One region of the Shewanella sp. JNE2 genome, then DNA from elsewhere that is predicted to be linked to it. Evidence: predicted binding sites of a transcription regulator. Region 1 holds the regulator's gene; each other region holds the start of a gene.

Evidence for each region. The regulator sigma-54, encoded in region 1, starts transcription at its own class of promoters, with help from an activator protein. The targets are predictions, from matches to a motif close to GTTGGCACGNNNNTNGNNT.
Region 2: MZ182_RS13735 (flagellar assembly protein FlgT) is a predicted target of sigma-54. The motif match lies at 4,115-4,133, and genes of this name have one in related genera.
Region 3: MZ182_RS06370 (DUF3192 domain-containing protein) is a predicted target of sigma-54. The motif match lies at 3,983-4,001, and genes of this name have one in related genera.
Region 4: MZ182_RS06315 (DUF1328 domain-containing protein) is a predicted target of sigma-54. The motif match lies at 4,312-4,330, and genes of this name have one in related genera.

Annotation. Positions count from the first base shown of each region.
Region 1 covers NZ_CP096169.1:722,558-730,114, forward strand. Annotated here, with positions in the region: gene mgtE (magnesium transporter) at 1-1,354, opposite strand, end outside; gene MZ182_RS03255 (HPr family phosphocarrier protein) at 1,567-1,842, opposite strand; gene rapZ (RNase adapter RapZ) at 1,829-2,683, opposite strand; gene ptsN (PTS IIA-like nitrogen regulatory protein PtsN) at 2,680-3,123, opposite strand; gene hpf (ribosome hibernation promoting factor) at 3,126-3,413, opposite strand; gene MZ182_RS03275 (RNA polymerase factor sigma-54) at 3,442-4,917, opposite strand; gene lptB (LPS export ABC transporter ATP-binding protein) at 5,021-5,752, opposite strand; gene lptA (lipopolysaccharide transport periplasmic protein LptA) at 5,749-6,303, opposite strand; gene lptC (LPS export ABC transporter periplasmic protein LptC) at 6,290-6,850, opposite strand; gene kdsC (3-deoxy-manno-octulosonate-8-phosphatase KdsC) at 6,847-7,398, opposite strand; gene MZ182_RS03300 (KpsF/GutQ family sugar-phosphate isomerase) at 7,398-7,557, opposite strand, start outside.
Region 2 covers NZ_CP096169.1:3,069,168-3,076,724, reverse strand. Annotated here, with positions in the region: gene MZ182_RS13765 (replication endonuclease) at 1-818, opposite strand, end outside; gene MZ182_RS13760 (hypothetical protein) at 811-1,113, opposite strand; gene MZ182_RS13755 (hypothetical protein) at 1,110-1,361, opposite strand; gene MZ182_RS13750 (helix-turn-helix transcriptional regulator) at 1,345-1,533, opposite strand; gene MZ182_RS13745 (hypothetical protein) at 1,658-2,515, opposite strand; tRNA gene MZ182_RS13740 (tRNA-Arg) at 2,731-2,806, opposite strand; gene MZ182_RS13735 (flagellar assembly protein FlgT) at 2,862-4,028, opposite strand; gene MZ182_RS13730 (FlgO family outer membrane protein) at 4,312-4,944, shown strand; gene MZ182_RS13725 (LPP20 family lipoprotein) at 4,941-5,390, shown strand; gene MZ182_RS13720 (flagella synthesis protein FlgN) at 5,747-6,172, opposite strand; gene flgM (flagellar biosynthesis anti-sigma factor FlgM) at 6,175-6,498, opposite strand; gene flgA (flagellar basal body P-ring formation chaperone FlgA) at 6,572-7,279, opposite strand; gene MZ182_RS13705 (chemotaxis protein CheV) at 7,484-7,557, shown strand, end outside.
Region 3 covers NZ_CP096169.1:1,422,447-1,430,003, reverse strand. Annotated here, with positions in the region: gene MZ182_RS06390 (DUF3549 family protein) at 1-829, shown strand, start outside; gene MZ182_RS06385 (DUF3301 domain-containing protein) at 826-1,212, shown strand; gene MZ182_RS21290 (hypothetical protein) at 1,807-1,929, opposite strand; gene MZ182_RS06380 (GNAT family N-acetyltransferase) at 2,496-3,134, opposite strand; gene MZ182_RS06375 (DUF2789 domain-containing protein) at 3,285-3,518, shown strand; gene MZ182_RS06370 (DUF3192 domain-containing protein) at 3,550-3,945, opposite strand; gene MZ182_RS06365 (hypothetical protein) at 4,090-4,473, shown strand; gene MZ182_RS06360 (Zn-ribbon-containing protein) at 4,473-5,246, shown strand; gene syd (SecY-interacting protein) at 5,345-5,995, opposite strand; gene queF (NADPH-dependent 7-cyano-7-deazaguanine reductase QueF) at 6,055-6,912, shown strand; gene MZ182_RS06345 (4'-phosphopantetheinyl transferase family protein) at 7,015-7,557, opposite strand, start outside.
Region 4 covers NZ_CP096169.1:1,399,443-1,406,999, reverse strand. Annotated here, with positions in the region: gene MZ182_RS06325 (beta-ketoacyl synthase N-terminal-like domain-containing protein) at 1-2,330, shown strand, start outside; gene pfaD (PfaD family polyunsaturated fatty acid/polyketide biosynthesis protein) at 2,455-4,101, shown strand; gene MZ182_RS06315 (DUF1328 domain-containing protein) at 4,413-4,589, shown strand; gene MZ182_RS06310 (hypothetical protein) at 4,613-4,807, shown strand; gene MZ182_RS06305 (diacylglycerol kinase family protein) at 4,959-6,641, shown strand; gene MZ182_RS06300 (sigma-54 interaction domain-containing protein) at 6,727-7,557, opposite strand, start outside.

The DNA.
Region 1 (7,557 bases):
AATAGAGGGTGGCTAAACCGAGAAAGGCGAAAAGCCCTGTTACATCTGTGACTGTGGTTAATACCATACCGCCAGCTAGCGCGGGATCGATTTTGAGTCGTTTTAATATTAGCGGAATGCTGGCACCCGCGAGCCCTGCGACTGTCATATTGATTAGCATTGCCCCCGCAATTAAGCCGGCGAGTGCGGTATCTCCTTTCCAAAGGGATACGGCAACAAAGACCAGTATTGACCATAGCAAGCCATTGAGAAATCCAATCGCCAATTCTTTACCAATAAGCCAGCGGGCATTGCTTTGGCCAATATGCCCAAGCGCTATAGCGCGAATGACTAAAACAAGGGTTTGATTACCCGCGACACCACCCATACTCGGAACTATGGTCATTAATATCGCAATAGTGGCAAATTTTTCGATAGTCCCTTCAAACATACTACTGACAGAGGCCGCAAGTAGGGCGGCAAACAAATTGATGGTCAACCAAAGTGAGCGACGAAAGGTACTTTTTAGCACTGGTGCAAAGGTATCTTCATCATCGTCCATGCCTGCCATTCCCATCATAGAATGTTCGGCATCTTCACGGATAACATCGACGACATCATCAATCGTGATCCGGCCGAGTAGTTTGTTATCGCTGTCCACAACGGGCGCGGATACCCAATCGTGACGCTCGAATAATTGGGCGACTTCACTGTCTGACATACCCACTGGAATGCTCTCAATGTCAGGATCCATAATATTACGGATAGGCGTGTTGGGATCGCAGGTGAGCAGATCGGCAAGTCTGACACCGCCGAGGACTTTATCCTGTTTATCGACCACATATAGGGTGTCAGTGGTATCGGGGAGGTTACCCCTTTGCCGCAGATAACGCAGTACAACATCGATATTAACGTCTGGCCTTAGGGTGACGGTATCTGTATTCATCAAGCTGCCAGCCGTCTCATCAGGGTAGGACAGTGCTTGCTCCACTCGTTGACGATTCTGTAGGCTCATCGACTGTAATACTTGTTTATAAACCGTATCTGGTAGACTTCGCAGAATATAGGCGAGATCGTCCGTATCCATACTCGCAGTCGCCTTTGCAACTCGTTCTGGACTCATGGTGCTGATCAGCGGATCTTTCAACTCTTCACTCAGTTCGTCAAGAATCGCCCCTAATTGTTCCTGATCAATTAATTGCCATAGGACTTGCCTTGCCTTTGGTGGTGAAGATTCGAGGATTAACGCGATATCCGATGCCGCCATATTCTGTAGCATTTGCCGCACATGGACAAACATACCGCTGCTAAGGGCTTTGCTGAGCTGGTCGAGGCGATGTCCGACTTGATGACTATCTGAAGCTTCTACGGGCATTTGTCCTCCATAATATGGTGAGGGAAACGGATAATTAGCGACTATTTTCACTGAGTGTGAATATAGCCTAGTCAGAGTAATGGGTTTGATCAGCGGACGCAGGGGACATATTGTAATTGAGCGTCACAGGGAACGTCGAGTCACAAATGAGTACCGATTGAGTACCAGTGAACGGTACAACGGGAATAGGTTAAGTGTAACTTTGCTTAAGATCAGCAGGCTTCGTCAAATTTAGCATCGATTAATGCGCAAATAGCATCAAGCGCGAGTTCTGCATCTGGGCCCTCTGCAATTAGCTTGATGGTTTTCCCCATACCCGTTTCAAGCATCAAAAGACCAAGCACACTTGCCGCTGAGGCTTGTTTATCGCCTTGTATTAACGTTATTGTTGCATCAAACTCAGAGGCTAACACCACCAATTTTGTGGCGGCGCGGGCGTGTAAACCGAGCTTATTACAGATGGTAATCTGACGTTCAAGCTTTGGCATGATCTAGCTCTCGATGGCGTACATTGACCTTATGTTTACCATTACTAAATCGCTTCGCTAATTGTTCTGCCACATAAACCGATCTGTGCTGTCCACCTGTGCAACCAATCGCAATGGTTAAATAACTGCGATTATTACGCTCAAGGTGTGGTAACCAGGTTTCTAGTAAGTTTTCTATCTGCCAAATGAACTTGTTTACCAGGGGCTGGCGATTCAAAAACTCAGCCACAGGTTCATCTAGGCCTGTCAGTGGACGCAATGCTAACTCCCAATGGGGGTTAGGTAAAAAGCGCACATCGAACATAAAGTCGGCTTCTGTAGGCATGCCATTTTTAAAGCCAAAGGACTCAAAGTAGATGACTAATTCTTTATCAACGCTACCAAGAAGAATTTGTCTGACTTGATCGCTTAAATCATAGATATTTAAATTTGAAGTATCTATGTAGTGATCTACCAGTTTGGACATAGGTTCGAGCAGTTTGCCTTCAAGTTTAATGGCTTCTTGTAGGGATACTCGACTTTTAGATAACGGGTGCAGGCGGCGCGTTTCACTGTAGCGTTTAAGTAACACTTTATCGCTTGAATTGAGGAAGAAGCTGGTAATCTCCGTCCCTGCTGGCAGGTTAGAAAGCTGCTGAACCAGCACTTTATCTTGCTCTGGCATATTACGAACATCGACACTAATGGCGACAAGATCGTTACTGCCTTTGAGTTGCTCAAGCAAACTGCCTATTAGTGGCAAGGGAAGGTTATCGACACAGTAATAGCCGAGATCTTCAAGCACCCTAAGTGCGACAGATTTGCCTGAGCCAGAGCGGCCTGACACTATGACCAGTTTCATCCAGTGATTACCTGATAGAGTTCCGTTTCATCATGCGTCTTACGCAGTTGTTTTAATATTTGTTTATCACTTAGCTTTTCTGCCATGCACGACAACGTGCTTAGGTGCTGTTGGCATTGATCCGCCGGCACAAGCAGTGCAAACAAAATATCAACAGGTTGCTTATCGATAGCGTCAAAAGCTATCGGTTCCTCACATTTTACGAGTATTGCAATGGGTTGTGTAATATCGGTTAATCGACCATGTGGAATGGCGATACCGTTACCTATACCTGTGCTCCCCATCTTTTCGCGCGCCACAAGGCTTTCGAAGATCTCTTGAGATGAGAGGGTGGGGTACTGGGCAGCGGCTAAGTCACTGATGAGTTCCAGTACCTTTTTTTTACTGCCCGGAGTGGCGCAGGTAGTGCACTCCGGCCTCAGTATGGTACAAAGTTCCATTATTAGTGTTTTGTTAACTTCTCTTTGTGTTTAATAACCTGACGATCAAGTTTATCGATCAGGACGTCTATGGCAGCATACATGTCAGTATGCTCTGAAGTTGCAAAAACTTCACCACCGGTGAGGTTGATTCGCGCTTCGGCAATCTGTTGCATTTTCTCAACATTGAGCACAACGTGCACATTATGGATCTGTTCGAAATGGCGTTCAAGTTTTGAAAATTTTTCCTCTACATATGCCCGTAACGATTCAGTAATCTCGATATGGTGTCCAATGAGCTTTATTTGCATAGAAACGTCCTCCGATATCCATAGTAGGCTATAAACTTTTACGCTGATTGGAAGGGGGAATAAGCATTGCTTCTCGATACTTCGCAATGGTTCTGCGCGCAACATTTATTCCCTGTTCTGCCAGAAGTTGTGCCATCTTGCTGTCGCTTAATGGTTTTTTCTGGTTTTCCGCGGCAACCAGTTTTTTAATAAAGGCTCTGATTGCTGTGGATGAGCACTCACCGCCATCGTCAGTCCCGACATGGCTTGAGAAGAAGTATTTTAGTTCAAAAAGTCCCTTAGGGGTATGTATGTATTTTTGAGTTGTGACCCGTGAGATGGTGGACTCATGCATTTCAACCGCTTCGGCTATATCGTTAAGTACCATAGGTTTCATAGCTTCTTCACCGTACTCAAAGAAGCCTTGTTGGTATTGAACGATACAATTGGCCACTTTGAGTAAGGTGTCGTTACGACTTTCTAAGCTCTTGATAAACCATTTGGCTTCCTGCAGATGGCCACGAATAAATTGGCTGTCTGCTTGGCTTTTTGTGCTGCGAGCCATGGCGGCATATTGCTGGTTTACATTGATTTTGGGCATGCAATCTGGGTTGAGTTCTACCACCCAACGGCCATTTTTCTTCGATACCGACACATCTGGGATCACATATTCTTCATCCATCGGTGTGATCAACAAACCTGGGCGAGGGTTCAGCGTTTGTATCAGTGCGATACCATCCCGAAGTTCATCTTCTTTCAGTTTGGTTTTACGCATTAACAGCCTAAAATCGCGAGCAGCGATCAGATCTAAATGATCTTTGATCAACATGCGGGCATTTTCGAGATGTGGTGTGTCCGGCGAAAAATGGGATAGCTGGATCAGTAAACATTCGCTGAGATCTCTTGCTGCAACACCAACAGGATCAAAGTGTTGGATACGTTTAAGTACAGCTTCGACTTCGTCTAACTCAATCTCATGATTTCCCATCGCTTCGAGAATATCTTCAGTACTTTGGGTGAGATAGCCCTGATCATCAATGGCATCAATAATGGCAGTGGCAATGGCAAGATCGGTTTCAGAGAAGGGGGTGAGGTTTTTTTGCCATTCTAAATGTTCATGCAGGCCCTCGCTGGTTTCCCCCTGAAAGGGCATATCGTCTTCTCTACTGCCACCCGAACCTGAGTTGGGTGAGGCGGTAAATACTTCATCCCAAGTGGTATCCATGGGCAGTTCATCTGGCATAGATTCTTTGGTCAAGGATTCTGCGGTATCAACAGTGGAGCTATCTTGTTCGGGGGGCAGTGGGCTTGATTCGCTGAAATCGGTGTCTGATAAATTCTGGTTGCGTTCTGTAGGTGCGTCAAATTGCTCATCTTCCAGCTCAAGAAGAGGATTAGAGTCTAAGGCTTGCTGGATCTCTTGTTGTAATTCCAATGACGAGAGCTGCAACAGACGAATCGCCTGTTGTAACTGTGGCGTCATGGTTAACTGTTGGCCCAGTTTGAGCTGGAGTGACGCTTTCATGTTACCGCTGATCCCTACGTTATTATTTTTGAATGAGGCCGCTTGTTATCAGTGAGTGGAGTCTAGTCGCGATAATTTTAGGCTATAGACTCCGCTGGAGTAACTATAGCCTGAATTGTTCACCTAAGTACACAGCCCTAACTTGCTGATTGTCTAAGATCTCTGCAGGAGTTCCCTCGGCAATCAGGTTTCCATGACTTACTATGTAGGCATGTTCACATACGTCTAATGTTTCTCGGACATTGTGGTCTGTGATAAGTACGCCTAAGCCACGACTCTTAAGTTGTTCGATAATTTTTTTGATATCGATGACGGAAATCGGATCAACGCCCGCAAAAGGCTCGTCGAGTAGAATAAACTTTGGATTGGCCGCGAGGGCGCGGGCAATTTCAACTCGGCGACGTTCACCCCCCGAAAGGGACATACCTTGGCTATCGCGAATATGGGTAATATGGAACTCTTCGAGTAGGTGTTCCAGTTCTTCTTCGCGTTCTTCGTCTTTTAGCTCTTTACGGGTTTGTAATACCGCCATGATATTGTCGTGAACGGTCAGCTTACGGAAGATACTGGCTTCTTGTGGTAAGTAACCAATTCCTTTGCGGGCGCGAAGATGCATAGGGTCTGCAGTTAAATCATCATTGTCGATAAAAATATGGCCTTTATCGCTTTTTACTAACCCAACCACCATGTAAAAGGTCGTGGTTTTACCTGCACCATTTGGGCCGAGTAAGCCAACAATTTGGCCGGTTTTGACTGTCAGACTGACGTCTTTAACAACTTGGCGGTTTTTGTAGCTCTTCGCGAGATTTTGTGCTCTTAGGGTGATTTGGGTCATTGAGAATCCTGCTCTTTCACAGGTTTATCTGCGGGTGTTTGGGTTTTGAGATCATCCTGATAGTTTTCAGGTTGGATGATAGTGATCACGCGATCATCACCACTCCCTGTGCTTTCTGCGATCAGTTTTTGTTGAATGATGTTGTAACGAATGAGGTTACCTGTCACTTGACTGCCCGCTTGATCGAGGGAGGCCGAACCTGTCAGTGTTAATGTTCTTGTCGCCATTTCATAGCGAATTTCTTTAGCACTGGCGGAAGCAGGGCGACCATCATCTAATATTTGGGTGTAAGTCGCGGGGTTGCCCGTTGCAACTAAGATTTTGCTGGTTTCACCATCGGCAGAAAAGGCGCGAAGCTGGGCCGCTTGGATTTTGATTGAACCCTGTGTGACTTCTACTGGGCCAAAGAAGATGATTTGGTTGTTTTTGATATCTGCGGTTTGGCTAACGGCTTTAATTTTAACTTCTTGCTGCAGATCTGCGACTTTTGCATAAACGCTCATGCTCATTATCAGCATTAAGCTGGCAAGTAATATCTTATTTTGCTTCATAGGTTCCTACTACCTGACTGGTCAATTGGACTTCCTGCGCGTTCAGGTCCGCATAAAGGCCTTGCCCTTGGATATTAAAATCTTTCCCTGTGACGTAAATGATACGGTCAGAGGTCATTATCATAGTGTTTAGATCAAGTTCTAAAAAACTAGTCGATAAGGTTTGTATCGGCTCTTCAGGGCTAATGGCATCGATAATAACATTATTTTCTAATACAACCTTGCCTGTTTCTTTGTTGAGTTGTCCTTGATCCGCTCTGATCTGCCATTGTGCTTTGCCTTGGTCAGGATAAACAAGATATACAGGTTGAGTGAAATAGGTTTGGCTTTTTAGTTCATAGTGTTCCATGTGCTTGGCGGTGACACGGCTATTCACTTGACCTTGTTCATTAAATTCAATGCTACGCAGATCTTCAATAATGTAATCGGGACTATCTTGGTTATTCAAGCTGCTGTCTGTTTCGTTACCCCGCTTTTGTTGTACTTGCCAGTAGAGAATGAGGGCAGTACCAAAAAAGGCAATGATAGCGAGGGTCACACGACTCATATACTCATCCCGTGGGCCGAAGTGAACTTATTTTGGCTTAACAGCAGTAAATCGGTTAATTCCCGTAGCGCGCCATGTCCGCCGTTGAGGTTGGTGACAAAGTGTGCCTGTTGGCGGACATAGGGATGACCATCGGCGACACATACTGCTAAACCTACCGCGCTCATCACCGGAAGATCGACAATATCATCCCCGATGTAAGCCACTTCTTCTGGGATGACATTATAGTGTGATAGTAGGGCTTGATAAGGCTCGAATTTATTATCAACACCTTGATAAATATCTGTAATGCCTAGGGCAGTCATACGATTGGCAACAATCTTAGATTGGCGACCTGTAATAACTGCCATGTTAAAACCGCTGGTCAGTAGCGAGCGAACACCATAACCATCACGGGTATGAAATGCCTTAAGTTCTTCACCTGCATTACTTAAATAAATGCGCCCGTCAGAAAATACGCCATCAACATCACAGATAAGCAGTTTTATTTTTTGTGCTCTTTGCCAAACATCATCGCTGATAGGGCCGTAAAATCCTTGCTGTGGCATTAAATAACTCCTGCTTTAACCAAATCGAGCATATTAAGTGCTCCGATAGGATGGTGATCTTTGTTTATCACGATTAAACCATTAATATTTTTACTATCCATAACTTGTAGTGCTTGAGCCGCAAGTGCGCTATCGGTAATTGTGATGCAATTGCGAGTC
Region 2 (7,557 bases), 2.2 Mb from region 1:
TTGGGATTTTTATCGCCCGTTCTGGCAAAACAGCGATGGTATTTAGACGGTGTAGTCATAGTTAAGAATAGGGCGCTATAGTCCATCTCTTTGGCATAATCTTCAAAGCCACGGATGCGAACCATCAACTCGGCCTTGCGAATGGCGGGATTAGAGACATTGAGTTTGGATAATTCGGCAAGACTTGCACTATAGCCGTGTTCGTTGGTGGCTATGGTGTTTTCTAAAAGCTGTTGATTGCTCTGCCATTGGGTCTGAAAATTGCTGACGGTAATGTTACTGGCATAAATGCCTTTTTGTTTACTGACCAAATTGAGTTCCCGTGAAATGGTTTCAATTTGCAGATTGCGCTGTTTTCTTAATTTCCGTTTCCACCAAATCTCATCGCCAGCGCGGGCGAGTACGCCATAGACTTGGGCAAGCTCAACGTCATCAAGTGTGTCCAACTTAAGGTGGTTGATAATTGTCTCGCTCAGTTTTGGCGGCTTAATGCTATAGCACGCCATGTAATGTAATAGCGTGTTGTAGATAGTGAGTAATCCCTTACCTTCTGCTTGCGCTGTGATCTGTATACAGCGGCGGGCGTGTTGCTTTGCCTTTGCGCTTATATCTTGCTGCTCAATATTCACATGGTAGAAATGTTTGTCCTTACCCATAACGGCGGCAATTCGTTTAGTCAGGTGTAGCACGCTCAAATTGGCCTCGCGGCGGTTTGGCTTGCTACGATATTGCCGCATAATCGCTATACGATGAGGTGAGGGCAGGCCGTAGAGTTTACTGTCTAGCCATTGCTTATCGTGTTCATGAACATTAAGCATGTGCTTTTACCTCGCTGTTAGTCAGTAATTGCTTACCTCGCTCGTTAAGCGATAGCTTTTGCCAACGAATGCCCATCTCAAAAATCGTGGTTTCAGTGAGTAGTCCTTCACGCTTTAATCTAAATAGCGTGCGTTTTTGAAAGTGGCCGTTAAAGGTTTCAATACCGTCAACTTTGCCAAAGTCGCTGCAAATTTCTGAGCACAGGAAAAGGCTATTGCCCTGTAAGAGCCATTGGGCGAACTCCTGTTGTTCATCGGTGAGCTTGGGCATGCATAAAGTAGGGGAGGTCATCATGATTTAGCCTCCCCGTTATGTAATGGTTCACTAGGCTTTAATTGCGGGACGTCTTGGTTGTCCCCGTTAACGGGTTCGGTGTTCGTTAACGGGTTCGGTTCCTCGGTTTTGGCCTGTGTACCCGTTAACGGGTACTTAGACTCGTTATGTAACCTAATGGACTTCAAATTTACTTGAAGGTTATGGTCGATCACCGCTAATTGAATGATGATGCAAATAGCTAGGGCAAATTTATAGAGTGTGATCATAAACCCTCCCGTTAATGAAGGATTCAACATCACTTTGGCGGTACTTAACGCTGCGGCCAATTTTAACGAAGCGTAAAGGATAGCGGCCAGTGCAACGCCAAACGGATAGGGTGCCGATGGTGACGCCGAGAAATTCGGCGACCTCGGTCGGGCTGAGTAATAGATCGTTCATGGTAACTCCTGATTAAAGTAGATTTGTCAGGAGTTAAGATAATCGTGAGGGGTTAGGGTGTATGCGGTGCTAGCTGCGAGAACTATATTGCTCGCAGCGAAAACATAATCTCTCGCAGCGAGAACTACATGCTTTGTGTTGTGTTAGCTGCTCGTAGCCAGCCATAAAGACGTTCAAAACCGTTATTTTTCCACTCTAGATTTGAGCCGAGATTTGACGCAATTTTTGTTACTGAGGGGAGTAACACTTTTGCTGCGTGGCGGGGGTTGTGATAACTCCCTTGTAAGTAGAGTTCAATCGCTTGCTGCTTAACTAATCTATTAATTTTATGTTTAGAATCGTTCCCATTTTTCCCTGCTTGTTTGACCATGTTTTTACGGCCAATTGCTTCAGTTAGACTCATCATTATCAATAGGTAAAGTTCATTGCCTTTGTGGAACATTCGATGAGTAAATTCTCTTTTTAAGATTTTTGCTGATTTTAGATGGCCTGCCATTTCACACGAAAGTGCTGCTTGAAGGAGATCGGCTGCATCAGTTGGAATCATTGAAAAGACTTCAACAAAGTCACTAATGTTTTCAAAATTACTAAATGCTTCAGCCAATGTTTCGGCCGATTCGAAATGTAATATTTTACTTTGATCATGCTCTAGTTTGACGATAGGTGCTTCTTCAAGAGTTGAGAAATATTGTGATGCAATGTACTCATTAATTTGTTCTATTTCGATGAGAATGTTTTCAACACCAGATAGAACATCAATTAATTTTTCCGAGTAGGTGTCTATGCTAGGTTCAGGGCCGTCGGAAATGTAGCGTTTATACAATTCCTCCAGCCAATCATAGTTGGCGATTGAAACTACAAATTTACCAAGTAAATCTAGGTTTGGATTTTGTTCTTGGTAGAGGATGCCTGAGGTTTCATTTTTCTTGACCTTTTCACAGTTATCTTTTTTTTCATGGTGTTTGAGGTCGAAAGATTCCATTCGTTAAATGTCCATTTTCTAGTTTTATGGCTATAAGAAAACTATTAGAAATGAAGCGAAAAGTCTATAACTGAGATGAACAGGGCAAAACGGGGATTTTTGAAAATGTTACGAAAAAAAATTCTAAAAAACGTCATTCCTATGGCGGCACATAGGCGGCACAGGATTTTTTGCTTTTCGTAAATTACTGAATTTTATATATAAAAAGTGACTTATGGTCTCTCCACAGGGACTCGAACCCCGATCGGCCGCTTAGGAGGCGGCTGCTCTATCCTGTTGAGCTATGAAGAGACGAGAGTGATTATACTGGTTTTATCTGTGATTAAAAGGCTTATGATTTAGTTGCTTAAATCTTAATCGCGATGTCGTTTATCTGTACGTTGTAGACAGCATTTTGGTCTACAAGCACCGCGGTTGAGCTTTCTTCACTGACTTGTTCAATTTTGACAGTGGCGCGACTTTTTGTCGCGATAGGACGCATTTCATTGAGTCTGTCTGGCAAGTTCTGTTGTAATACTACTTGGAATTTATCGTTAACACGAATGCCATGTTTTCTGCCTAAATTCAATATTATCCTATCAGCTTGGCGACTCACTACTTGGCCGAGTAAAGGACGGCAGTTGAGTGTGCTATCCAAATCTTGAGTAGCTTGCTGCATTAATTGATTGATATTTCTGCCATATGCCGAGCGCCAAAACCTTTCACTATTAGGCGATACTACGGCTTGTTCTTCAAACTCCCATGGGGCAGAGGTACTGTAACTTTTACTCCATACTTCTTCTCCACTGATCCCGTGGTAGAGATTAAGTTTGAATTGAAATTGTCTTTGTGGGGCTTCATCCCAGATGCCGAGGAAGGTTGATTTAACTGGATCTGTCGAAATATCAATAATTTGTGGCTGAAGAATATATTGGCTGTCGGTTATTTCGCTCAACCAATTTGGTAGCCTATATCCTCGAATATCGACTAAATCTTGGGTAATATCGAGTCTTTCTTTAGCATGTAGGTGGCTAAAACTCGTAGATGAATAGCTATCGATATTATGGCTCAATTTTTCGGAGATAATTTCTTCAAACCCTGAGAGTTGACCGTATCTAAGCTGGGTGCGATCTTTTATTTGCGCTTGAGGTATTAAAATAGCCGCTTTTAATTGCCCATTCGGACATTGCTGCGTAGGGTCTTCATTCAGATCAAGTCGTAGGGAAACATATATTCTTTGGCCTTGGATCCGCTCATTGACCAGTTGAATGCTGATTGCTTGGGCATTTCTATTTATCGCAAAGCTGCTTTGGGTGAGATTGCCATTAGTTGTTTGTTGTTCGCTGGATATTCTTATGCCTGTATTAAGCGTTGCATAACTTACTGCCTGATTGATGGCTTCTTCCCTAGCTTGGGCTATATTGCCATTAATAATCATGGCCTCACCACTGGCTTCGATCCATTCAGCCTGTACAGACATTGAAAGTAAAGTAAGGCTCAAACTAATGATAGAAGCGGATCTTAATATGTGCATCAATTCAGTCCTTAATGCTGTGCCATCACGAATGACGAGATTGTTAATTTAGCCAGTTTACTGACAGACAACGCTATTAGACTAGAAAGCAAGTTTCATGCCTTATTGAAAGGGGACTTTAGATAAAGTTTTACTAATGACTGCCGATAAAGTAGCTATGGATATAATCCCAATGGCAATTTGCTGTCTTGGTCTGGTATTTGCATTTGATATTTCCTGTGTTGTAGCTGTGGCCTAATTATCATTTAAATGGCCAAGAATTCCTTTAGACGAGGTCTGCCCAATGTTAAAACGTGTCATTATTCCCTTAATCCTAATAGTGTTAGGTGGATGCGTTGCTAAATCCGTTGTGCCTCCGAAACCTAGCTTAGTTGATGGCAATGGCTTGCCGCCAACATCGACGATTAATCATTTAGCTCAGCGAATTGTCACAGAGTTAGTTAAACAAAATGATGCACTCCGTTCAGATCAACCCATAGTAGTTACAACACCTGTGTTGGTGGGGGATATGAACAACACTAATGCAATGGCACAACAGTTACAGCAAGGATTAATGACATCACTGCATAGCTTTCAATTTAATGTTGTAGATTTAAATCTTGGTGATGGCTTAAGGGTGACCGCAAATGGTGACTTTATTTTGACGCGGGATTGGCAAAAGTTATCAAACAATCTCCCCGTTGAACATTTAGTCGTATCGACGATGAGCCCCACAACAAATGGCATGGCAATCAATACACGTATCGTGAATATCAGTAACAATCGCGTGGTTTCTGCGTCTCAAACTTATGTTACCCAAAAAGAAATGGCCAATTATATGCAGGCATCAGAACAAGTGGTCTCACAGAATGGTATTTTATATAGGCAATCAAGTTCAGGCATGAATGAGGTTCGTGTGTTGGGAGATGGAAAATGAGACATTACCTTTTACTCGTTGCAACACTTTTATTTAGTGGCTGTGTGACAAAAGACAGATATGTACAGTGGGAAGATGTGCCTCCACCCAGTTTTCCCAAATTAACAGCCATAGGCTATGCGCCATTAGCGACACAGCCTGCTAAGGAACAATCTCAAAAAGTGTTAATGGCGATGCAAGCGTCAAAAATAGTGGCTTATCGTGAATTGGCGGAACAAGTTTATGGTCAAAAGATCACGGCGAATAGCAGTGTGAGTGATTGGATGTTAACGGATGACAATGTAAAGGCTTCAGTATCTGGCGTTATTCGCGGGGCTAAAGTGGTAAAAAGCTATCCCGCTGGTGAGCATTATGTTACTGAGTTAGAACTTGATTTTTCTCAAGTTTGGGCTCTTTATCAACAACAAAACCGTCCACAAAAAGTTAAAGAAGTCACGTATTTTTAGGCATGTCATACCCAAATATTGATTTCACTTTGGCAAATTTTTGCGTCTAAAATACTAACGCTTTTGGAGCTTTTGATCGCGAAGCAAAAAGCGGAGTTATGCTACTCAAATGAGGAGTTGCGTGCATGAAGGTAAGTGCATATCAGCTAAACTTTTTAGCTGGATCTCTGTTGTGATTGAGCGTTTGTGTTGAAAAGATCCTGTGGGAAAAGTTTTGTCCTATATCACCGTAAAACGTCAATCTTTCGTATCAATCCCTTTCTTATAAACACATTGACCGCGCATTTGCGCGGTTTTTTAGGTTATTGATTTTGCAGGCGATTATTTTGCGAGAGAGAGACTAGCTGAAATAGAGATTAAGCTTTTAAATCATTACCTAAACTTGAGATTGTTGAGGTTTTACCTTTATCGTTATAGGTCAAGCTAGTGGCGTTACGACTTGCTTGTAGAGCTTGAGCAAAGCGATTTAAACTCGCTAAATTCATGTCGATTAAACTGGCATTTTGCTCATTTAGCTCTTTGCATTCGACCAATGCCAGCTTAACTTCTGCCATTTTATGGCTAAGGTGAGGTTGCTGCGTGAGCTGAGATTGGTCGCTATGGTTGGCCAGCAATTCATCATTGGCTTTAAGTGTTTTGAGGCATTGTGATTTTTCATTTGCGAGTGACAACAGCAAATCGGCGTTTTGGTCAACCAAAGCGCCTTTTTCTTTGAGTATAATTTGCTTTAGAACAGCCAAATGGGCGTGTTGCTGATCAACCAGTTTAGCTACTTCTGTCATAGTTACTCTTTATTAAGATCACTTAATTCGGCTTCAAAACTAGCAATATTGGCGGCCAGTTTTTCGGGATCAATTTTATATCGACCTTCGGCAATGGCTTGTTTAATTTCAGCCACTTTCTTTTGGTCAACTTCGGGTAGACTCGCCATTTTAGTCTGAGCTCCTTGTAGCTGCTGAGCTTGAGCCGTAATGACTACAGAGTCGCCTTTTTGCGATGGAGTCGATTTTGTCGCTACTTGAGCAGATTGTTCACTGCTGACTTTAGTTGCGCCAGAACGGGTTTGAGACGTCGTTCCGGTGTTTAGTTTGCTTATATCAATTGCCATTTTAGGCTCCAGCGTCGTGTATACGGGATTGCTTAACTGGTATCGGCAGCTTACAGAAAAGCTTTAGATTATTTTACATTCTAACTTCGACTTCGCCAATGCCTATGACTATTGCATCTAGTTGTTTGTTTGAACTGCTATTTTTAACTCTAATTTGCTCACCAATATTTCCATCTTGTAAGGCCTCTCCTGCTGTTTTTAACATAAATGAAGGAGATCGTACATAAATAGAGATTGCGTCATTCTTACACACAAAACACAGGTTGTTGGCAAAAATAGGAGATTCCTTTGCAATTCGACGTTTTACGCGTGTGCCTTCGAGTTGACTTGGGTCGTCAAATTGTTGTCCGCGTAAACTATTTTGTTCAATATATCTTACTTCAATTTGGCTAGCATTGATTCTATCGCCAGGTGCCAGAATTTCTGTAGTAACCACGACAGGAAATAAAATATCGACTCTAACTGAGATAAATATTTGCCAAGGGTAGGCAAGTTCAGGAGTATGACAACTGACTTTAATCGTATTATTGCGACTAATGTCGCGATCACTCGCCATTTCAACTTTTATCGGTGATGTGCACTGGGATGGTAACATGCGAGCGTCAATATTCTGAGGTGTTATGTCTACTTTAGCCTTTGCCGGTATGGAAATCTTTTCATTAATAAGGGCTTTAGCTAATTCGGATATCGCCGATATGGTGGGGGCAACAGGCTCTGTACTCGCAGTCGCGGGTAACAGTAGGGTGAAAAAACTCAAAAAACAGACTAAATTTACTTTCATAATGAAGAGACTAGCTTGTAATGCCAGAATGCACCTATACTTTTATCAAGTGAGAAGCTGATAACCAAAATCAACAGAAATATCCATGTCAGAAGATTGACTCAGTTTCAACTATGTTTATCGATAGTAAGACGTAAGCAATTTATATGCCTATACTCATACGAGTCTTAGGGTCGTACATAAACAGAACAACAAGGCAGAGTTATGTCGAGTATTCTTGATTCAGTCAACAAACGAACTCAGCTCGTTGGCCAAAACCGTTTAGAGCTTTTGCTATT
Region 3 (7,557 bases), 700 kb from region 1:
GAGTCAGCAACACTTTATTTGGTTTCTAAAACTGGCTTTAGATGAACAAGGCTTGCTCTCACCTGCTCCACGTTCACAATTTATTGAAATGGTATTATCGGCACTTGGACAAGATCCAACTCAACCACTGAGTAATGAACAACAGGAGCATCTTGCAAATAACCCTTTTAGCTTTACACCAAGCCAGGAAAAATTAGCAGTCTTTAACGCCTTAGTTCGTAAACAATTGGGGCAACATGCATCAGTTCAATATGAATTTGCCATGCAATATTTATCGGGACAAATTGCGCCAAGTCAATGGCAACATATTGGTATACAAGGCATTGCAGATGTATGCGTTCGAGCAAGTGAACTCGACCATGAAGCAAAACTACTCACCAGTTTCGATTCGGCAGCCATTGAAGTACAAATTGCCCTTTGTCAATGCTTAGAACATGTACAAATTAGTCCCTTGCTTGCCAACAAAATCTTAAACAAACTCACCGCAGCAGAGCCTGAACATAAAGCGTATTTTCTCAGGGCATTAGCATCAAATAGCGAACTCAGTCAAAAAGCGTTAGCCCACTTGCATCAAGGATCTAACCTAGATGCAAATACCCTCATAAGTATCGCTGGACGCAATTGGACTGTGCTAAAGCAGGAGTTAAGTCGCAGTATTTACTTAGAAGCGCTTGCACTACAGCCCCAAACCTTTTTTAATCAGATCTTTGCTGATATTGTGGCAATCCCTAGTTTACGCAATCTATTACTAGGTGAATTAAGAAATCCCAATCGAAGCATTCAACTATCACAAGCCATCGGTGGTTTGTTTAAGGCAGCAAGTAAATGATGTCAGATCTACTGTTAATTATTGCGGTTGTTGTCATTGCCGCATTTTTTTGGCAACTACGTCAAATGGCAGAATTAAGCCGTATTTTTGCCGAGAAAGAATGTTGTCGACAGAAGGTTCAACTTTTGGCAATTGCAATGGAAACTGCGCGCCCAAGCCTAGGTGGAACCACAGGAATTTGTTGGAAAGCAAAGTACTTATTTGAATTTAGCACCGATGGTATTAATCAATATCAAGGTCATATTTGGATGTTGGGTAAGAAAATTCAAAAAATTGAATGGCCGATATTCCCAGAACCTGAATGGCATGAAGCCCCCACTGCACAAGGCAAGTTTGGCGGCTGCGGCAGTCAAGGTGGATGTAACTCAGGGAAATGTCACTAAAACCCTAGTATTGCCAAATCCAAATAACGTCATTTCCTAAAGTATTCACTAACGACGGCCAATTGACTAAAAAGAAAGGGTGTGATCCTAAGATCACACCCTCTGGTTCTCTGTTAAGCCATCCTGCTATTATTGTGCTCCCTGCACCATCCTTGCGAATTCGAGCATCCTGCATCATCCCTGATCAATCCCTGATATTTCCCTGTATTGACATACATTCCTATTTCTTAGCTATCCTTATGCTAAGCTTGCTCTTTCTTGAGCGGTTCCACCATCATCCATGAAATAGGGTAAATAGCATCCTTTCAATCGCACTCCATGTGCCATTGCCGTCCCTATGCAACTAAGTTATCTATCCCTGATAAGCAGTCTTTCCATCTACAAAGCCAATTCTACGCTAGCTAACTTCTTGCTTCTTAATAGAGATAGAATGATGTTAATTGCAATATAAAAGAAATAATCAAAAATAACTTGTAAGCTATTGATATAAATCAGTTTTTAAATAAGAAAATGTTTTTTTTCTTTCTATGGGTTTACAAATAACTTACATATATGTGAGAGATATCTCACACAGAATCAGGCAGTTTGAATATTTTAGGCGATGAAAAAATTCAGAAAGACAAAAAGAAAAGGGCGCACCCAGTGCGCCCCATTTATCCCTTGTAAGCCTTCCTGCTTAATGAGTGCTCCCTGCACCATCCATGCGTTCGTTTGCATCCAGCATCGTCCTTGAATCCCTTTTTATCCCTGTGTTAAAGCTTTAACACTCAGTCCTTTGAACCGAATATCCTGCTTCGGATCCAACCATATCCTATGGCTTAGTCCTGTTGCATCCTGCATATTTCTCTTCCTGATTGAGTATAAGCTGTTCACCCTTATACTTATCCTTGACTCGATACATCCTATATCGAGTAGATGCTTAATCCCTAAGCATGTCCTGTATCCATCCTGAAATCAAAATTCATTGCTTCCTGCGTCCATTTGGCCTGTGCTGCAATCTATGCAATCCATTTAACTTGGCCATGAGAGAATTCTACGCTAATACGTATTTTTTTGTTCTACTCAAAGAACACTCACAAACCAAAATTTCAGCCATAAATCTATGCGAACAACCTAACTAAATGAATTAAAAAAGATTAGCTGGCATGTGATTACAAAACAATCAACAAAGAAAACATTTTATCCTACAACCTTTGTAAGCGATCTCTCACAAGAGCATGAGCTTCTCACTTTACGTCCCCGTCATCCTTCCTAAACCAAAATCAGAAAAACGAGTGAAGCGTTCATTCATCTTGTTGCCCCGCATAAAATAATAATTGTCCTGAGATACTGCCAATAGTCAGTTCACCTAAGGAGACAAAATCGTGCTGAGTGAACAAATGGGTATGGCTTTCTTGTGCTGCAAACACGCCAATACCATCGAGTTCACGCTGCTCATCGCACCAGCTAACAACGGCTTGTACAAGTTGATGCCCTAAACCTTTATGTTGTTCGCTTGGCGTTAAGGCAATAAATTGTAGGATCCCACAACGATTACTTGGCAAGAGTTCAACAATACTCGATTCTTTTTTCATAATAGATTGAGTAGATTGCCAACCCGTTCCGAGCAACATTTTTAAACGCCAGTGCCAATATCGTGCCTCTCCTAAGGGGACTTCTTGAGTAACAACACAAACCACACCCACTAACCGCTCTTGATCAAACAGACCAATCAGTGCCTGTTTTTGCTGCCACAACGAGTTGAGTTCTTCACGAATAGCTGCTCGTAATTTTTGTTCGTAGGCAGCTTTATCTGAGGAAAACAAAGATTCAACAAAGAAAGGATCATCGTGGTAAGCGTTATAGAGGATGGAAGCGGCAACCCGTAAATCTTCAGCAGTCAAATACACTGCACGGTACTCGTCCAAGGTATGGTTGTCCATAAGTAGAATTCCTTGATTTAGATCACACTCTTAATAGGTATAAATCAATGTATCAAGGAAACTAAAAAGTGCAAATTTTAATCAAAGATTGCATTTTTCCATCAGACGCATACCCTAGAAGCTAACGCATATATTGAATAGGGAAAGTCAATGGATACCACTCCAGTAGATTTAAGCCATTTGTTTGAACAACTCGGTCTAGATAATCAACCCGAAGCTATTACTCAGTTTATTGCTAACCATAAGATTGACCATCAAATACATTTAAGCGAAGCGTCCTTTTGGACCGAAGCCCAAAAGAACTTTATTACTGAGGCCTTAGAAGCTGATGCGAAATGGACTCAACTAGTTGAACAGTTAGATACTCAACTTAGAAAAGCCTAATTATCTTTAATGCTTTAGTGGGGAATAGTTTCTAAATTTTACTGTATGCCGTTTCACCCCACCCTACTAAAGCATTATTACTGATGACAATGGGAGTGCATTCATCCTTAGTTGTTTTACCATCACTGTGAGTGTGCTGGGTGCGATAAAACAACACGATGACTTCTTTATTAACATCGCCATTTTGGATATAGGCTTCGCTAAAATCGGCATTTCCCATAATGATCATCACTTGATCCTTAGTCATACCTAAACTTAATTGGGTTAAATTATTACGATTTTTATGCTGTACTTTTTCCCAAGATTCGCGATTTTTCCAATGGGATTCTCCCTCTCCAACATTGACCACGCAGCCACTAAGACCTAAGCTTGCAACCCCTAAAAAAGTGAGACCCATTATTGTGCGATTTAATTTAGTATTCATCATATGACATCCTGTGTAATTGTTATTGAGATGCGATTAAAAGCAAAACAGGTGCCAAGATTTAACACATTGTTTTATAAAAAAAATATAAAAATCATCTGCATATTGGTTTATTATCACGCAATAAATTAAGGAATTTCACTCATTATGAGCAACATTGACCAAGTATTAGCTGTTGCACGTGCTCTCGAAGCTAGCGGCAAAGTACCAAGTTTAGCGTTAATCAAAACCCGTTTAGGTAATAGTCTGCCGTTACCGATATTAATCCAAGGTTTACAACAATTTAAAGCTATGCCGAAAGCTGAACGTGAGCGCTTAGCTGAATTAAAAATCACAAATCCGATTGCAGCAACAGCTGATACAAATGAAGCCTTAACCCTAATGGCTCTTTCTGCTCGCCTCATTGCCCAACAACAGCATTTTGAGCATTATATCCAGCAACAAAATACAGAAATCGTTCAATTAAAAAATGAACTGCTTGTGCTTAAAGAGCGGATCAGTCTATTAGAATCCCAAGGAAAAATGGCTTAATGTTTGTTACTGAACTGCGTTTTGAATGCTTTGCCGACACGACCATCTCTGCCGCAGAAAAGGCCATCAATCAACTCCTTGAAGCCTATAGAGCTAACGGCCAAATATTAGGGCGAGAATTTGCTGTAGCCTTTAATGACGGCGAGTTTAGGGTGCGTTTGCTGCTACCAGAGAAATCCAGTTTAGCCCATAAATACCATAGTCCTTGGGTCAAGAAAGCCTTAGCAGAATTAACCGAGGCCAAACTCCTCGCGCCTCGGGAAAAATTTATCGGTCAGGACATTAATTCTGAGGTCAGTAATACTGAAACTCCCAGTTGGCAATTGTTGTACACGAGTTATGTACATATGTGCTCGCCCCTGCGCAGCGGCGATAATCTTCTCCCCATTCCCTTATACCGACTCCCCACAACCTTCAATGGCGATCATAAACGTATTATCCGTTGGCAGAGCGAATGGCAAGCCTGTGACGAGCTGCAAATGGCGGCGGCCACTAAGGCCGAATTTGCCGCGTTAGAGGAGTTATCGAGTCCAGACAGTGATTTATTTCGTAGAGGTTGGGATTTACGTGGTCGTATCGAATATCTGACTAAGATCCCGACCTATTACTATTTATATCGAGTTGGGGGCCAAGATCTCGCCTCAGAAATGGCACGGCCTTGCCCACGTTGTGGCAATCAACATTGGAAACTCGATGAACCTTTATTGGATATATTTCACTTTCGCTGCGAGCCTTGCAGAATAGTGTCAAATCTATCTTGGGATCATCAATAATATCTGCTTATCCCGTTGCAAAACTCAACCTAAGACAAGCCACACAGAAGTTAAGCGTTAGCACTTAGGTTGAGAGGAAAGCATTTCGCTCACGAGTGTTAACCTTTGCCGAAGAGGTTTTGCCACATACGTTTAATGTTAGCGAAAATACCTGGATGATCTAACGCGGGCATAGGTAATTCTTCATGCTTAACGGGTGGTGCTATCCGTGGTGATAATGCTTCGATAAACGCAGTCAAACTCGTGGATAATTGTTCAGATTGCTCTTCTCCTGGAATTTCAATCCATACGCTGCCATCACTGTTATTAATGGTAAGCATTTTATCGCCCTCATCTAACAAACCGATAAACCACGTTGGCGGCTGTTTCAGTTTTTTCTTCATCATCAGATGACCAATTACGTTTTGCTGTAGACATTTAAAATCATCATCGTTCCACACTTGCAGTAACTCACCTGTTCCCCATTTTGAGTCAAATAGTAATGGGGCTGAAAAATACTGACCGTAAAATAGATGGATATCAGGCCATAAAGGCAGATCTAGCGCATGTTCCACATTGGTAAAACTACCGATTTCATCACGCTTAACAGGCTGCCAAGCGATGGGTTTGTCAGAATCAGCAAAAAATTCACCTTGAATGCATACAGAAGGCTCACCTTGCGGGTAATATCGCGGTAATTCGCCTAAAGTAGTTAGGTAAGCTTGATGATAGTTTTGCAAAAATTTATCTAGCGCAGGCAGACAAGACACTTAAGCACAATCCAATTTCAGGTATAATGTGCGCCTATTTTGACATGGAAACAGTATTGATGACAAAGAATCACGACCCTTATAGTGATGCCAAAGCGCTTACTGGCCTAACATTAGGTAAAGCCACTGACTACCAAGCCGAGTATGATGCTTCGTTGTTACAAGGGGTTCCTCGATCACTCAACCGTAACGCGATCAATCTTACGGAAGCCTTGCCTTTCCACGGTGCCGATATCTGGACGGGTTATGAGCTGTCTTGGCTGAATACCAAAGGTAAACCTATGGTTGCCATAGCCGAGATCCATTTAAGCTATCAAAGCCTAAACCTAATTGAGTCAAAATCTTTTAAATTATATTTAAATAGTTTTAATCAGACTAAATTTAGCAATATCGATGCAGTACAAAAAACCTTAGTCCAAGATCTTAGTCACTGCGCTCAAGGTGATGTAACGGTAAGGATTATTGAACCTAGAAGTTTCGGTTCTCAACGCATAGTAGAGTTACCAGGCACTTGCATAGATGATCTCGATATTGAAGTCAGCGATTATAGTTTTAACCCTGATTACTTAGAAAACAGTACTGATGATAAACAAATAGTGGCGGAAACGCTTAATTCAAACCTACTGAAATCTAACTGTTTGATCACATCGCAACCCGACTGGGGTAGCATAATGATCCGTTACCAAGGGCCTAAAATCGATCGCGAAAAACTGCTGCGCTATTTGATTTCTTTCCGCCAGCATAATGAGTTTCACGAGCAATGTGTTGAGCGGATTTTCGTCGATTTAAAGCGGTACTGTCACTGTGCCAAATTAACGGTTTATGCCCGTTATACCCGCCGAGGTGGTTTAGATATCAACCCCTATCGCAGCGACTTTGAACAACCCGGTGAAGGCCATCGACTGGCAAGACAATAAGCTGGAAAGGTAATAAGCCGCTTTACCGCATGGGATTGAAGCTAAAAACGCTCGATAACCGTATTAATAAATAGCCCTGCCATTTAGCAGGGCTTTTGTTAATTAAGGCGAAATATTAAGTAATGTTTCTATACTCAGCATTTGCATCGAAAGCGTTGTCGGCAGGACTGAATGCCCCACATGTAGGCGGTTCGCGTCTGTAGAAGCCAAACTCAGCGCAAAACGATATTCTCGATTTAATCTGCCAAAACAAACCTGCCAACAGTAAGAATCGGCTGTATTAAGCTGATTCAATCGAACATTTCGATATATACCTAGCCTTGGAGGGATCTTAAGTGCGCTCCCGTGTTGCCTACCACAGCGCTTAAGCTCAATAAATTCTATCGGATTTGTATTAGCTTGAGTGCCTATATAAGGATCATCTAACTCCACACCATCAGCGCTAAAGTTATCCCAATTTAAATCCGCTAATTCAAAAGCGAAGGATTTAAGTGACTGAGCTAAACCTAATCCAGTGGCTTTAATATAGGACTCTTTTAATGCCCAAAGATCGAAAAAACGTTGCCGCTGGGCCGATTCATCTGTCAATGCCAGCAGTGCTTCGGTTTCTTGGTGGGAGAAATAATGATTCAGGATTGGATAAAT
Region 4 (7,557 bases), 680 kb from region 1:
GGGCCGTGGCGGTCGAATCGGGTCAATGCGACTTGATGCTGATCAGCTACTTAGGTATCGATTTTGAAAACAAGGGCGAGCGCGTTTATCGCCTGCTCGATTGCACCCTGACCTTCCTTGGCGACTTACCGCGCGGTGGCGACACCCTGCGCTACGACATTTCCATCAATCACTTTGCCCGCAATGGTGATACCTTGTTGTTCTTCTTCTCCTACGAATGTTTCGTGGGCGACAAGCTGATCCTGAAAATGGATGGCGGCTGTGCCGGCTTCTTCACCGATAAAGAACTGGCCGACGGCAAAGGCGTTATTCACACCGAAGCCGAAATCAAAGCGCGCAACCTAGCCTTGAATAATCCGAATAAACCGTGCTTTAATCCGCTGCTTGATTGCGCGCAAAACCAATTTGATTACAGCCAAATCCATAAACTGCTCGGCGCCGATATCGGTGGCTGTTTTGGCGGCGCACACGCGGCGCATCAAGCCCAATATGGTTTGCAGCCCTCTTTATGTTTTGCATCTGAAAAATTCCTGATGATTGAACAGGTCAGCAATCTTGAGGTGCATGGCGGTGCGTGGGGTTTAGGCTCAGTTCAAGGCCATAAGCAGCTCGAAGCTGATCATTGGTATTTCCCGTGTCATTTCAAGGGCGACCAAGTGATGGCGGGATCATTAATGGCCGAAGGCTGTGGTCAATTACTGCAATTCTTTATGCTGCATATTGGGATGCACCTCGGTGTAAAAGACGGTCGTTTCCAACCGCTAGAAAATGCGTCACAAAAAGTGCGCTGTCGCGGTCAAGTTTTGCCGCAATCTGGCCTGCTCACCTATCGCATGGAAATCACCGAAATAGGTATGAGCCCGCGCCCGTATGCTAAGGCGAATATCGATATTTTGCTCAATGGCAAAGTGGTCGTGGATTTCCAAAACCTTGGGGTGATGATCAAAGAAGAAGCCGAATGCACCCGCTACCTCGCGGATAATCATGCCAGCACAGCTAACAATACAACTAAAAATGTAGCTAAAAATACTGCTTCGGCTGCGCCATTGGTTTCAACACCAGTATCGTTAGCGGCGCCACTGATGGCACAGTTGCCTGATTTAACTGCGCCAACCAACAAAGGCGTAGTGCCGCTAAAGCATGTGGCTGCGCCGATTGCGCCAGCGGATTCAAAGTACGCCAACCGCGTGCCCGATACCCTGCCGTTCACGCCGTACCACATGTTCGAATTTGCCACTGGCGACATCGAAAACTGCTTCGGCCCCGATTTCAGTATCTATCGCGGCCTTATTCCACCGCGCACGCCTTGCGGTGATTTACAGCTGACCACCCGCGTGGTTGCGATTGACGGCAAGCGCGGCGAGCTGAAAAAGCCCTCTTCGTGTATCGCTGAATACGAAGTGCCCGCAAGTGCTTGGTATTACGATAAAAACAGCCATCATGCCGTGATGCCCTATTCTGTGCTGATGGAAATATCACTGCAGCCAAACGGTTTTATCTCAGGTTATATGGGCACCACCTTGGGCTTCCCCGGCCAAGAGCTATTTTTCCGCAACTTGGACGGCAACGGTAAGCTGCTGCGCCATGTGGATTTACGCGGCAAGACAATCGTAAACGACTCACGTTTGTTATCGACTGTGATTGCTGGCAGCAACATCATCCAAAATTTCAGTTTTGAATTAAGCTGCGATGGTGAGCCTTTCTACCAAGGTAAAGCGGTATTTGGTTACTTCAAGGGTGATGCGCTGAAAAACCAGTTAGGCATAGACAACGGCAAGATCACTCAGCCTTGGCATGTGCAAAATGGCATAGCAGCCGATAGCCAAATCAATCTGTTAGATAAACAGCATCGCAGCTTTAACGCGCCTGAAGGTCAGCCGCATTACCGTTTAGCGGGCGGTCAGCTTAACTTTATCGACAAAGCTGAAATCGTAAAAGCCGGCGGTAAAGCGGGTCTTGGCTATTTATACGCCGAACGCACGATTGACCCGAGTGATTGGTTCTTCCAATTCCATTTCCATCAAGACCCGGTAATGCCAGGCTCCTTAGGGGTTGAAGCCATTATCGAGCTGATGCAAACCTATGCGATTGACCAAGACCTTGGTGCAGGCTTTAAGAGTCCAAAATTTGGGCAGATTTTATCGGATATCAAATGGAAATATCGCGGCCAAATTAACCCATTAAACAAGCAGATGTCGCTGGATGTGCACATTACCAACGTGACAGACGACAATGGCAAACGCATCATTATGGGCGATGCCAACTTGAGTAAAGATGGCCTGCGGATTTATGAAGTTAAAGATATCGCCATCTGTATTGAAGAAGCCTAGCGAGTTTACGCTGTTAGAAAGACGCTAATCTCGAATAACAAATAACATATAACGAATAACGAATAGTTGCGCCGCCTTGGCTATCCACATCGCACAGGGCGGCACTGATAACATGAGAACACCTATGACTAGCCATACTCTAGATCAATACAATAGCAATAACGAAAAACTCAGCCCTTGGCCGTGGCAAGTCAACGATGCCGCGCTGAGCTTTGATATCGACTCATTAGGCAAAAAACTCAAAGATTTAAGCCAAGCCTGTTACTTAGTCAATCACAGCGAAAAAGGCTTAGGCATAGCGCAAACGGCCGAAGTAACAACAAGCGACAGCCAAGCGCCTCTTGGCTCACACCCCGTCAGCGCCTTTGCGCCTGCCCTTGGCACCCAAAGTTTAGGCGACAGCAATTTTCGCCGCGTACACGGGGTTAAATACGCTTACTACGCCGGCGCTATGGCCAACGGTATTGCCTCGGAAGAACTGGTTATTGCGCTAGGTCAAGCGGGCATTTTGTGCTCATTTGGCGCGGCGGGGTTAATTCCATCCCGCGTTGAAGCGGCCATTACTCGCATTCAAGCGGCGCTGCCTAATGGCCCCTACGCCTTTAACTTAATTCATAGCCCAAGCGAGCCCGCATTAGAGCGCGGCAGTGTTGAGCTGTTCTTAAAACATAAAGTGCGCACGGTCGAAGCTTCGGCATTTTTAGGGTTAACGCCGCAAATCGTCTATTACCGCGCAGCGGGTTTGAGCCGCGACGAACATGGCGAAATAGTCATTGGCAACAAAGTCATCGCCAAAATCAGCCGCACCGAAGTCGCGACTAAGTTTATGGAACCGGCGCCTGCCAAAATCCTCCAGCAACTAGTGAGTGACGGTCTTATCAGCCAAGACCAAATGGCGATGGCATTGCTTGTGCCGATGGCGGATGACATCACAGCCGAAGCCGACTCTGGCGGCCATACCGACAATCGTCCGTTAGTCACGCTTTTGCCGACGATTTTGGCGCTCAAAGATGAAATCCAAGCTAAGTATCAATACAAGACACCCATCCGCGTGGGTGCTGGCGGCGGCGTCGGCACACCCGATGCAGCATTAGCCACCTTCAACATGGGCGCGGCCTTTATCGTCACAGGTTCAATCAACCAAGCCTGCGTCGAAGCGGGCGCGAGTGAACACACTCGTAAGTTACTCGCTACCACAGAAATGGCCGATGTGACTATGGCGCCTGCCGCAGATATGTTCGAAATGGGCGTGAAATTACAAGTGGTTAAGCGCGGCACTCTGTTCCCGATGCGCGCCAATAAGCTGTATGAAATCTACACCCGTTACGATTCGATTGATGCCATCCCTGCGGACGAGCGTAAAAAGCTCGAAGAGCAAGTGTTCCGCTCATCACTCGATGATATTTGGGCGGGCACAGTTGCCCACTTTAACGAGCGCGATCCTAAGCAAATCGAGCGCGCGCTGGATAACCCTAAACGTAAGATGGCGCTGATTTTCCGCTGGTATTTAGGTCTATCGAGCCGCTGGTCAAACACAGGTGAAGTCGGCCGCGAAATGGATTACCAAATCTGGGCAGGCCCTGCCCTTGGCGCATTTAATGCGTGGGCGAAAGGCAGTTATTTAGATGACTATAAGGCCCGTAATGCGGTGGATTTAGCCAAACATTTAATGGTGGGCGCGGCGTATCAAGCGCGGATTAACCTGCTGTTATCCCAAGGCGCGACCATTCCAGTTAGCCTGCAACGCTGGAAACCGCTAAATCGTTTTTAACCGATTAGCCTCAACGTAACACCTTGTATATAAAGCTGGCATGGGTAACAGTGTCAGCTTTTTTATTGATAAAAAGCACAGTTATTAAGGCTGAAACTTTTACCGAAAGTAAGGTAAAAATTGCTTAATTTGCATTTAAGTAAACTGAAAAAAATCAACTAAAGCTAAATATAAACAAACAAAATCAAAATGTTATCCTTAAAAAATCACATTGGCATTAAGCTCGCATCCTATAAATAACCACTCACCATTACCTTACAAATGACACAAACGGGTCAGATGAAGGATAAAGACTGGGATAGGAGGTTAATATGTTAGGTTGGACATTAATGTTTTTGGTTGTTGCCATTATTGCTGGGCTCTTTGGTTTTACCGGTATTGCAGGAGCCGCTGCTGGTATCGCAAAAATCATTTTCTTCTTATTTATTGTGTTACTGGTGATTTCACTGTTGGTCAATGCCATCAAAGGTAGAGCCCCGCGCCCTTAATTTTTATTGGAGAGGAAATAGATATGAAACCATTTACGCTAATGACAAGTGCAGCACTGGCATTATTACTCGCCCTAGGCCTATCTGCCTGTAGTGATAACAAAGCCGAAGATGCCGGTGAAAAGATCGATGATGCCATTACCGATGTAGGCAACGCTATCGAAGATGCCTGTGAAGAAGTCAAAGAAGGCGTTAAGGCTAAAGATACTAAGTGCTAGGCTAACAAGCTTTATCTGATTTAGGGTAGCAATAGACACATCTACTGCTACCCTTTTGGTTTAAACTCAATCATTTCAACATCTTCATCTCACATTCAACCATTTCAAGTGCAACGAATTTAACCAAAAGCAACGGCATTGGAGAACTTGCATGCTAACGAAGATCCACATCAAATATTTGTACACAGCAGGTGCCATGCTATTCGCCTATTTTGCGGTGGCAGGAACTTCTCCTCTGCTTACGTTCATTTGGGCATGGACGAGCCTGTCACTGTTTTTAGTCGGCTCAGCCTATTGGTTTAATCGCGCCAGTATTTTTAGAAAACGCCAAGATGGCACTATTCCTTGGTATATTCGCTGGGGTTTTATCCCTTTTTTATTGGGTTGCCGACTCTATAACCATTGGGCGAGAAAATGTGATTCAGTGCCATCGATGCAGAGGATAGATGAACATCTGTATCTCGGTTGTCGACTCTTTCCTGCGGATCTGGAAAAGATTAAAGCCAATAAGATCACTGCCATTCTGGATGTCACCGCTGAGTTTGATGGCTTAGATTGGTCACAGTTTGAAGATCATATTGAGTATTTAAATATTCCCATCTTAGATCATAGTGTGCCGACCAGTGCCCAACTCAATCAAGCCGTTAACTGGCTGCACCGCCAAGTGCGCGCCAATAAAAAGGTACTCATCCACTGTGCTATGGGTCGTGGCCGCTCAGTGCTGGTACTCGCCGCTTATTTGGTTTGTAAAGATAAACAACAGCACTTCGTAGAAGTACTGCAACAGATAAAGCAAGTTCGCAAAACCGCAGGCTTAAACAAATGGCAATTACGCGCGCTTGAGCGCATGCTCAGTCAAGGGAAAATTAACATCCACAAAGTAGCATGGATTATCGCCAACCCAGTCTCTGGCGGCGGAAAATGGCGAGAATACAGCGAACAAATCCAAGATGAACTCAAAGCCTATTTTGACCTGACGTTAACTCTCACAACAGCAGACGAAACCGCAAATATCTTCGCTCAACAGGCCCGCAGTGCAGGCGCAGATATCGTTATCGCCTGTGGCGGAGACGGTACGGTAACCGAGGTCGCATCAGAAGTTGTGAATACCGATATCATGTTAGGGATTATTCCTTTAGGAACGACGAACGCCTTAAGTCATGCGCTATTTGGTTTAGGCAGCAAGATAATTCCTATCTCTCAGGCGCTGGATAATATTATTCAAGGACACAACCAAGCTATAGATACCGCACGTTGTAATGATGAGTTAGTGTTGTTACTTGTCGGCATTGGATTTGAGCAAAAAATGATTGAATCAGCAAACCGCGAGCGTAAAAACGCCCTAGGTCAACTGGCCTACCTCGATGGTCTATGGCAAGCGATGAGTATGGCAGAAACCTTAACTATCTCGTTAAGTTTGGACGATGCCGCGCCGATAACGATCCGTACCCACAGCTTAGTAATTGCCAATGCCGCCCCCTTTACCAGTTTGCTAGCACAAGGAAATGGCGAACCCAATATGACCGATGGATTGCTCGATATTACCTGGTTGGATGCGGACGATGACCCCAAAGGCCCCTTGCTTGGCTTAGCCGAATTAGCAATCGCTGGGTGGGTTAAAGAAGGCCATAAAGATCTAAAAGTTCAACAAGCTCGCCTAAGTAAAGTCCACCACGCCCACGCTAAAAAGGTCACCATTAGCAGTCAGCCTAAGTGTAAATATGTGATTGATGGCGAAGTGTTTGAGCCTGCGGATCTTACCATTGAGGTTCAACCCGCATCCCTTAAGGTGTTTGTTCCCTATCAAGAAATAACCGAAGAAACAACCTTGTAATCATCTGTGGCATTAATGCCTTGATGCCTTGATGTCTTGATGCCTCAACGTCAATCACTTCTTCATCTATATTGAAACACACTCATTATTTTGCAGTAGGCTCACCTGACTCGACTTGCTGTTCATACTTACTGAGCTTGTTATAGAGGGTTTTAACGCTAATCCCTAATTGTTCAGCAGTATCGGTTTTATTGCCATTACTGGACTCTAGTGCTTGATAAATGGCAATTTTCTCCAAATCATCTAAACGCATCCCTTGGGGAATAATCACTTCTTCCTCAGCAATTTTGGCGTTATCAATTTCCTGTTCTAGCTGCAAATGACTCGGCAAAATCTCTTGATCCGCCAGAATATAAGCCCGCTCAACGGCATGTTTTAACTCGCGTACATTGCCTGTCCAACGATTAGCAGCAATCATCCGCAGACTTTCCTCTGAGAAAACTTTGCACTGCTTTTCAGCCACATTACGATAAGCCAGAAAATGCTGCGCTAATCCGATAATATCTTCACCACGAACCCTTAATGGTGGAACTCTAATCGGGAATTGAGCCAAGCGAAAATATAAATCCTCTCGAAATAGCCCAGCCTCTATTGCCGCAAGAGGATCACGATTCGTTGCCGCCACAATGCGTACATCTGAGTGGAGTACTTTGTCTCCCCCCACTGGGCGATACTCATTATTTTCTAGCACTCTAAGTAACTTTACTTGATGCTCTATAGGCATTTCCGTTATTTCATCGAGAAATAACGTTCCACCTTCCGCCTGTTCAAAAACCCCTTTATGATCCCGATTTGCACCAGTAAAAGCCCCTTTAACATGTCCAAATAACTCACTATCAACCAATTCGGGACTGAGAGCGCCGCAGTTAATCGCAATAAAAGGCTCATTCACTCTCGGGCTTGCTAAGTGGATAGT